One region of the Sporolactobacillus sp. Y61 genome, then DNA from elsewhere that is predicted to be linked to it. Evidence: riboswitches for the same ligand, from Rfam matches in the RefSeq annotation. Region 1 holds a riboswitch; the other holds the start of a gene.

The links. Region 1 has a riboswitch for lysine ahead of ABNN70_RS04625 (amino acid permease). Riboswitches for the same ligand answer to the same signal wherever they lie in the genome.
Region 2: another riboswitch for lysine. It lies ahead of ABNN70_RS13660 (aspartate kinase); the one in region 1 lies ahead of ABNN70_RS04625 (amino acid permease).

What each region holds. Positions count from the first base shown of each region.
Region 1 covers NZ_CP159510.1:934,755-939,189, forward strand. Annotated here, with positions in the region: gene ABNN70_RS04615 (isochorismatase family cysteine hydrolase) at 1-12, shown strand, start outside; gene recQ (DNA helicase RecQ) at 90-1,883, shown strand; lysine riboswitch at 1,974-2,157, shown strand; gene ABNN70_RS04625 (amino acid permease) at 2,316-3,782, shown strand; gene ABNN70_RS04630 (DUF1516 family protein) at 3,930-4,259, shown strand.
Region 2 covers NZ_CP159510.1:2,845,403-2,849,837, forward strand. Annotated here, with positions in the region: gene ABNN70_RS13655 (YslB family protein) at 141-617, shown strand; gene ABNN70_RS13660 (aspartate kinase) at 683-1,927, opposite strand; lysine riboswitch at 2,072-2,250, opposite strand; gene uvrC (excinuclease ABC subunit UvrC) at 2,387-4,171, opposite strand; gene trxA (thioredoxin) at 4,315-4,435, opposite strand, start outside.

The DNA.
Region 1 (4,435 bases):
CCGGTGACATAGCTAGTTAAGTGCCCCGGATCGCCGGTCAAGTTATGTTATGATAAAACTGCATAACAGGACCTGAGAGGTGAGAACGGATGGATGCGGCGCTTAATGTGCTGAAACGGTACTTTGGATACGACAGTTTCCGTAAAGGACAGGAAAAAATCATTTCAGATCTGCTGGCGGGCAGGGACACCGTTGCCATCATGCCGACCGGCGGCGGAAAGTCGGTCTGCTACCAGATTCCGGCCATGCTGATGCCCGGAGCAGTCCTGGTCATCTCGCCGTTGATTTCACTGATGAAGGATCAGGTGGACGCTTTAAAGGATATCGGCATTCCGGCGGGCTTTATCAACAGTTCACTGTCCCACAGCGAGACAGACGAGAGAATGGCAGCGGCAGCGGCGGGACGATACAAGCTGCTCTATATTGCGCCGGAGCGTCTGGAGCAGCCTGTATTTGTCCGAATGCTCAAGCGAATGAACCTGTCCCTTGTTGCCGTTGATGAGGCCCACTGCATCTCGCAATGGGGGCATGACTTTCGCCCGAGTTACCGCAGAATTGCCGATCTGCTGGACGGACTTCAGCCGAAGCCGGTCGTTGCCGCTCTGACCGCCACAGCGACGCCGGAAGTCACGGCCGACATCTGCCACCTGCTGCATATTCCCGAAAGTCAGGTTGTTGCGACAGGGTTTGCCCGTGACAATCTTTTGTTCAGGGTGGTCCGCGGTCAGAACCGGGATGCTTTTTTAATGGACTATCTGCGTAAGAATTCGGGTCAGCCCGGCATCATTTATGCGGCAACACGCCGGGAAGTGGACAGGCTGTATGGACAGCTGCACAGGCGTGGTGTAGCAGCAGGAAGGTATCACGCCGGACTTTCCGAGAAGACGCGGGCAGAAAACCAGGAGCGTTTTTTGTATGATGATATCAGCGTTCTGGTTGCGACAAACGCTTTTGGGATGGGTGTGAATAAAAGTAACGTCCGTTATATCATCCACTATAACATGCCACGCAATATTGAAGCCTATTATCAGGAGGCCGGCCGCGCCGGGCGTGATGACGAGAAAAGCGACTGCATCCTGCTCTTTTCCCCACAGGACATCCGCCTGCAGCGCTTTTTCATTGAACAGTCGGATATGGATGATGTCCTGAAAGCCAAAGAGTTCCGTAAACTGGATCAGATGATCGGCTACTGCCATGCTGAATCCTGTCTTCAGGCTTATATCCTTCGCTATTTCGGAGAAAAGAATCCGGCGCCCTGTCACCATTGCGGGAATTGTCTCGATACACGCGAGAAGGCTGATGTGACGGTGACAGCACAAAAGGTGCTTTCCTGCGTGAAAAGGATGCGCGAACGCTATGGAAAAACGATGGTCGCCAAAGTCCTTGCCGGCGCTTCCGATCAGAAGCTGACCCGGTTCCGGCTCGACCGGCTGCCAACTTATGGCCTCATGAAAGATCAGACGCAGAGACAGATCAGTGATTTCATCGATTATCTGACGGGTGAGCAGTATCTCGCTTTGCGGGGCGGGGCTTACCCGACGCTTTGTCTTACGCCGCGCGCGGTACCCGTCCTGAAAGGCGAAAGAAAGGTGTATAAGAAAGCTCGGGTTCGCGCCGAACAGCTTGTGGTCGATGATGCCCTGTTTGATCAGCTGAAACAGGTTCGTAAGAGGCTCGCCGGGAAAGAATACGTCCCTCCCTACATCATCTTCTCCGATCAGTCACTGCGTGAAATGAGTGCCCGCCTTCCGGCAACAGATCATGACTTTTTGATGATCAGGGGCGTCGGCCAGCAGAAGCTGGAGAAGTATGGACGCATATTTATGGAAGCCATTGCGAATTTTGAAGCGAAAACGGCCACTCCGGCGAAAAAAGGGATCTGAGGGGTGCCGTTTCATTTTTTGCTTGAAAATATTTTTCTGAAACGTTAAAATGAAGCCTGTTGACATTTTTGTCTGTACGCCTCACGTGTCATGTGAGGTAGAGGTTGCGGTATTTATGAGTAGTGCTTCAGAGGTGGCAGGACACTGATGAAGAAGCGCGAAAGGAAATACCGCCGAAGTTTGCCCGGCTCCTTTTCCGGGCGAACTGGGTCCGGTTCCGAACAGGGCCGGAACTGTCACACGCCCAATGCACGTGTGATGAGCTATCAGCAGATGACATGGACGGAAGCAGTGCAGATTTCACGGTAAAAAATCGTTTTGATACTGTTTCAGTGACCATAACCGTCCGCCGGTAGCACGTGTACCGGCGGGCTTTTTAATGGGGATCCGCTTTCGATCATGTCGCCTGTAAATTCTGGGAGGAAGAAATTCATGCAACAACATGCAGCAGAAGGGACACACAAACTACAGAGAAAACTCAAGTCCCGCCACCTGACGATGATCGCGCTTGGCGGCGCAATCGGAACAGGCTTATTTCTTGCAAGCGGCAATGCTATATATACGGCCGGCCCGGGCGGAGCACTTCTCGCCTATGGGCTGACCGGCATCATGGTCTATTTTCTGATGACGAGCCTCGGGGAACTCGCGGCGTATGTGCCGACAAGCGGATCATTTCGTACCTATGCGGCGCGTTTTGTCGAACCGTCTTTCGGCTTTGCTATCGGCTGGAATTACTGGTACAACTGGGCCGTGACGATCGCAAGCGAGCTCTCGGCAGCGACGCTGATCATGAAGTTCTGGTTTCCGGACTCGCCCTCCTATCTGTGGAGCGGGCTGTTCCTGATCCTCATTTTCCTGCTTAATGCATTGACTGTGAAGGGCTACGGCGAGTCGGAATACTGGTTTGCCTTTATAAAAGTGGCAACGGTCATTATATTTATTATTGTCGGTTTATTGATGATTTTCCGGATTTTGGGTGGCGGCGTACCGGGGTTCGCTAATTTTACTGTCGGTGACGCGCCGTTTCACGGTGGCTTTCTGGCGGCGTTCGGCGTTTTTCTTGCCGCCGGCTATTCTTTTCAGGGAACAGAACTGCTCGGTGTCACTGCCGGTGAGAGTGAACATCCGGAGAAAAATGTGCCGAAAGCTATGCGCACCATTTTCTGGCGTATTTTGCTTTTTTACATCCTGGCTATTTTTGTCATCGCGATGGTTATCCCCTATACCAGCCCTAATTTGTCGATTACAGATACGGTGATGGTCAGTCCGTTTACACTGGTCTTCCAGAAAGCGGGCCTCGCAGTTGCGGCTTCGGTGATGAACGCCGTGATTCTGACTGCCGTGCTGTCTGCGGGAAATTCCGGATTGTATGCATCGACACGTATTCTGTATGCTCTGGCAAGGAAGGGCGAAGCTCCGAAATTTCTGGCTTATGTCACATCGCGCGGCATTCCAATCTGGGCACTGGTCGTGACCACGGCATTCGGCATGCTTGCCTTTCTCGCCTCAGGCTTCGGTGACGGTATAGTTTATAACTGGCTTCTCAGCGCTTCCGGGATGTGCGGCTTCATTGCCTGGCTCGGAATCGCTGTCAGTCACTTCCGCTTCAGGCGGGCCTATGTGGCACAGGGCGGAAAACTCAGTGATCTTCCGTATCGGGCAAAATGGTTCCCGTTCGGTCCGCTCTTTGCCTTTGCTGTCTGTCTGATCGTGATTATCGGGCAGAGCTTCGGCGCATTTACCGGAGGGAAGATAGACTGGGGCAGTGTCATCTCTGCTTATATCGGTATCCCGATTTTTCTTACGATCTGGCTGGTGGCCAAATGGAAGATGAAGGACAGACTGATCCCGCTCACGGCCTGCGATGTTTCCAGGCATGAGGATGCGGGCAGAGAATAAACAGCTGAAAGAAAAGTCCTGAAGCGAGGCCGCTTCAGGACTTTGTCGTTGTGCGCACGCGTCTGGTCGGACAGCTCTGTCTGTTTCATGTTAGAATAGAAAAGAACGGGTTGCACCGAATGAAACAGCCAATGGGAGGTTAGCTGAATGCAGGAGATACTGTTACATATACACAGCGGTGTCTGGGGAATTATGATTCTTCTGTTCATCCTCAGTTTCGCATTTAATCGTCAGAAGGGATGGAGTATGGCCCTTCGTCTGACTTATCTGATTATGCTTGTCACCGGTGTCTGGATGCTTGTTCTGATCCACTTCCCCATTCTTTTTGTGATCAAGGGCGTGCTGGCACTTATTCTGATCGGCCTGATGGAAATGGCACTCGCAAAAAGAAACAGGCATCAGTCGGCTGTATGGCTGATGATCTTGTTTGTGATTGATCTGATTTTCATCCTTCTGATCGGCTATGAAATTATTTAATGAAAATTTTCGGCAGAAATCTCGTGCCCTTAGAGATGGGATAAAAGCCTTCCGTTAAGCCTGGAGGGCTTTTTTTTGTTCGTTAATGTATTTCTCGACCACGTCTTTACTCATATTGCCAGGGGTACCCTGTCATAACCAGGTGACCACCAGGGTCCACCCCGGAACGCCTTATT
Region 2 (4,435 bases), 1.3 Mb from region 1:
CAAAAAATACTACAATCTGTCACAGATTTATTGTAAACCTCGAATTTTGCACAGTCAATCCATAATGTAAGCGTTATCTATAATATTCTCATAGTGAACAGAAGTAAAAAAAGTTATAATACTATTGGAGGGATGGAAAGATGACGAGACGTGAAACCTGTCCGCAGCCGGAGCAGTTCGGCGATGCCACTGTTCCGGCTTTCGGTTACGAATTAATCAGAAATCAGCTAATTCCCGAATTGCTCGGTAAAGAATCCGCATCAATTCTCTACTGGTCGGGGCGCAAACTGGCGCGCCTTTATCCAGCCGGGAGTGAGGAGAAAATCCCATTGTTCTTCGAGCAGGCTGGATGGGGAACGCTGAAGCTAGTGGATAAAAGCAGAAAAAAAATGGATTTTGAATGCCGTTCCTCACTTATCGATTATCAAATCAAGGAAGATCAGGATTCGGCTCTGTTTTCCCTTGAAGCCGGATTCATTGCAGAACAGATCCAGCAAATATACGGTTTTATTGCAGAAGCTGTTACAGAAATTAAAACGGGAAAAAATAAAAAAGTTATCTTCCATATTAAGTGGGATGCGTCAGACCCTGTACCTGCCAATCAGTCATCAAAATAACGCCCGGGTAATGAAAAAGGTTTCGGAGGAGACGTCCTGCCGAAACCTTTTTCAATACGGATTGATTAATTCCCCGGCCGGAAGCTGTTCGATTCCTCTTCCGCAAGATGGAACGTCTCGTGCAGCGTGTCCAGTGCTGCAGGCAGCTTTTCTTCATCAATAATTGTTGAAACCTTGATTTCAGACGTACTGATCATTTTTACCTTTATTTTTTCCTTTGCCAGGGTATGAAACATCTCCGCGGCAACCCCGGGATTCGATGCCATGCCAGAGCCGACGATGGACACTTTAGCAAGACCCGATTCGAAAATCAGCCGGTTAAATTCAAGGTCCTTCTCGTGAGTCCGCAGAACGTCCAGTGTCTCATCCAGCAAATCCCTGTCTACTGTAAAGGAAAGGTTTGTTTGTGCCTCATCAAGTACATTCTGAACAATAACATCAATACTGATCTGTTTTGACGCAATGACATCGAAAACCCGTGAAACAGCACTCACAGAATTTGACAGACCAAGAAGTGTAACCTTACTGACATTTTTCTCAAAGGCCAGACCTCTGACCAATTTGGTTTTCTCCATCCCGACTTCCTCCTTTATCACAGTTCCCGGTTCATTGGAAAACGAGGAACGGACAACCAGCTCAATATGATTATCCTTAGCATATTCTACAGCGCGGGGGTGCAGGACACCTGCACCGAGATAGGCTAGCTCCAGCATTTCATCGTAGCTGATTTCCCGCAGTTTTCTCGCCTGGTCTACATAACGGGGATCTGTTGTGAATACGCCGGTGACGTCTGTATAAATGTCACACCTTGAAGCACCGAAAGCCGCAGCCAGCGCTACAGCTGAGGTGTCGGATCCTCCTCTGCCAAGCGTCGTGATGTCTCCGGACTCTGTCACCCCCTGAAAACCTGCGACAACGACAATGCCCCCCTGCCTGAGACAGGGACGGATCAGTGAGGTATCGATAGCAGAAATCCGGGCATGCCCATAGCTCGCTTCCGTCCTTATACCTGCCTGCCAGCCTGTGAAAGAAACGGCCTCATACCCTTTTTCAATGAGTGCCATAGACAGCATAGCAATCGTGACCTGTTCCCCCGTAGACAGAAGTACGTCCGTTTCCCGTTTTGATGGATGATTTGAAATCTGTTTCGCTTTTGCAAGCAGGTCATCCGTTGTTCCGCCCATTGCAGAAACCACAACAATGATCTGGTTTCCCGCCTCTTTCTCCTGAATAATTCTGTCTGCTGCCCTTCGGAGACGCTCAACTGTCGCTACCGACGTCCCGCCGAATTTCATTACTAATAAAGCCACTCGTCACTCGCTCCTTTATATGATCACGGCTTGCCTGCGCTGTTCTTTATACCCTTTCCGGGATCCGAAACTTTCTGCCGGTATTTTCCCCGGATGACAAAAAGCAGCGAGAATCTCCCGCTGCTGAACTGTTTTTCCACAACATGCTGAGATAGTTCTCCACACCCGAAAAGTATGACAGCCCTGCATTTGTTCAATACAGATCCAGCACAAATCCGCGATGAACCGGACCGGCTTCGGCAGATTCCCCTTTCCCGCAGTACTCATCGAATTTCATCCTTCTCATACTGCCTATTCATGGAATCTGCGCCTCTATCACATTAGAAATATGAATTTAAGTGAATAAAGAAAAACACATCCACTGGCGCCGCCAGAGCCTCAGTTTTTCTGATTCTTATTCCGCAAAAATACTGTACTTTTCTAAAGTATAACAAAATAAAAGTTCTGAAACAAACACTTTCAGTCGGAGTTGTCCAGATATTTTTTTACGGACTCCGCTACTTTCTGCGGCAGACCGGCTTCCTTCAGTTCTTCACTGCTTGCTTCACGGATTTTTTTTATTGATCCGAACTTGCGCAGTAAAGTCCTTTTACGCTGCCTGCCCACCCCCGGAATATCGTCCAGGACGGAGTGCAGCATTTCTTTCTGACGTACATGACGATGAAATGTAATCGCGAAGCGGTGTACTTCATCCTGAATCCGCTGCAGCAGATAGAAAGCCTGGCTGTTACGGGCAAGCGGAACAATCACGGGAGGCTCTCCGGCAACCAGCTGGGCTGTTCTGTGCCGGTCATCCTTGGCCAGTCCGCAAACCGGGATATAAAGGCCAAATTCATTTTCGAGCACATCGATGGCTGCTGATAACTGGCCTTTTCCCCCATCGATCAGAATCAGATCCGGAAGCACCGCTCCTTCCTTCAGCAGACGGGTATAGCGGCGACGCACCACTTCTTTCATGGTTGCGTAATCATCCGGACCATGGACCGTCTTTACCCGATACTTGCGGTAATCACTTTTCTTTGGACGTCCGTCTTCAAAAACGACCATGGCCGATACCGGATCCGCACCCTGAATATTGGAATTGTCAAAGGTTTCGATTCGATGCGGTGCCGGCATGTCAAGTGCTTCACCAAGCTGTTCTACCGCTCCGGTCGTCCGCTTCTCGTCTTTTTCAATTAATGCGAATTTCTCCCGTAACGCAATCTGGCCGTTCTTGACTGCCATTTGCACAAGATCCTTCTTCCGCCCGCGCTGAGGCTGAAGGACCGTAATACCCAGCATCTGTTCGGCAAGATCGCGGTTGACACGATCCGGTATAAGGACTTCCTTCGGCTTGATATGATTCTGACGAGAGTAGAACTGACCCATAAAAGTCAGGAAATCTTCTTCCGGTTCCTGATAAAAAGGAAACATGGATACCGCCCGTTCGATCAGCTTTCCCTGGCGCATGAAGAATACCTGCACACACATCCAGCCTTTATCATAAGCATAGCCGAATATATCACGGTCATCCATGTCGTTCAATATAATCTTCTGTTTCTCCATCACCGTTTCAATACTTCGGATCTGATCACGGAGTTCTTTTGCTTTTTCGAAATTCAGCTTATCTGCTGCTTCCATCATCTTTTTTTTCAGTTCCCGTTTCACATCCCGATAGCCTCCACCGTTCAGAAAATGGGTAATATCCTCCGACATTTTCCGGTAGGTGCTGGCGGGAATATCATTCACACAGGGAGCGAGACACTGGCCAATGTGATAATACAGACATACTCTTTTTGGCATAATGTGACACTTGCGAAGTGGATAGAGTCGGTCAAGCAGCCGCTTGGTTTCATTCGCCGCGGTCACGTTGGGATAGGGGCCAAAATATTTGCCGCTTCTCCGGTTCACTTTCCTGGTAATAATCAGACGCGGATATTTTTCAGACGTTAATTTGATGTAGGGATAACTTTTGTCATCCTTTAACATGATGTTGTAGTGGGGTTCGTGTTTCTTTATTAAGTTGATCTCAAGCAATAAAGACTCAATTTCTGAAGAAACAACGATGTATTCAAAATCGGCAATGTCCGCCACCAGGCGCTGCGTTTTAGCATCATGCGACCCGCTGAAATACGAATGGACCCGGTTGAAAAGATTTTTTGCCTTTCCGACATAGATGATTTCACCGCGGGCATTCTTCATCAGGTAGCAGCCGGGCTGTTTGGGAAGTAGACTGAGTTTTTCTTTTATTTTCCTGTTTTCCATAACGTGTACATCCTTTACAATCATTCATACAGACCGTTTTTATTATTAGTCACAAGCGCCAGACAATCAACTGTCCGGGCAATGAAAAAAGAGCTATCCTGCCGGACAGCCCTTTTTAATGAATCTTTGTCAGAATAAAACAATCAGCCGACATGCTCGTTAATCCGGTCAACCAATGCTTCTTTAGGTGTGAAGCCGACGATCTTATCCGCAATTTCGCCATCCTTGAACAGGAACATGGTCGGAATGCTCATGACGCCATAC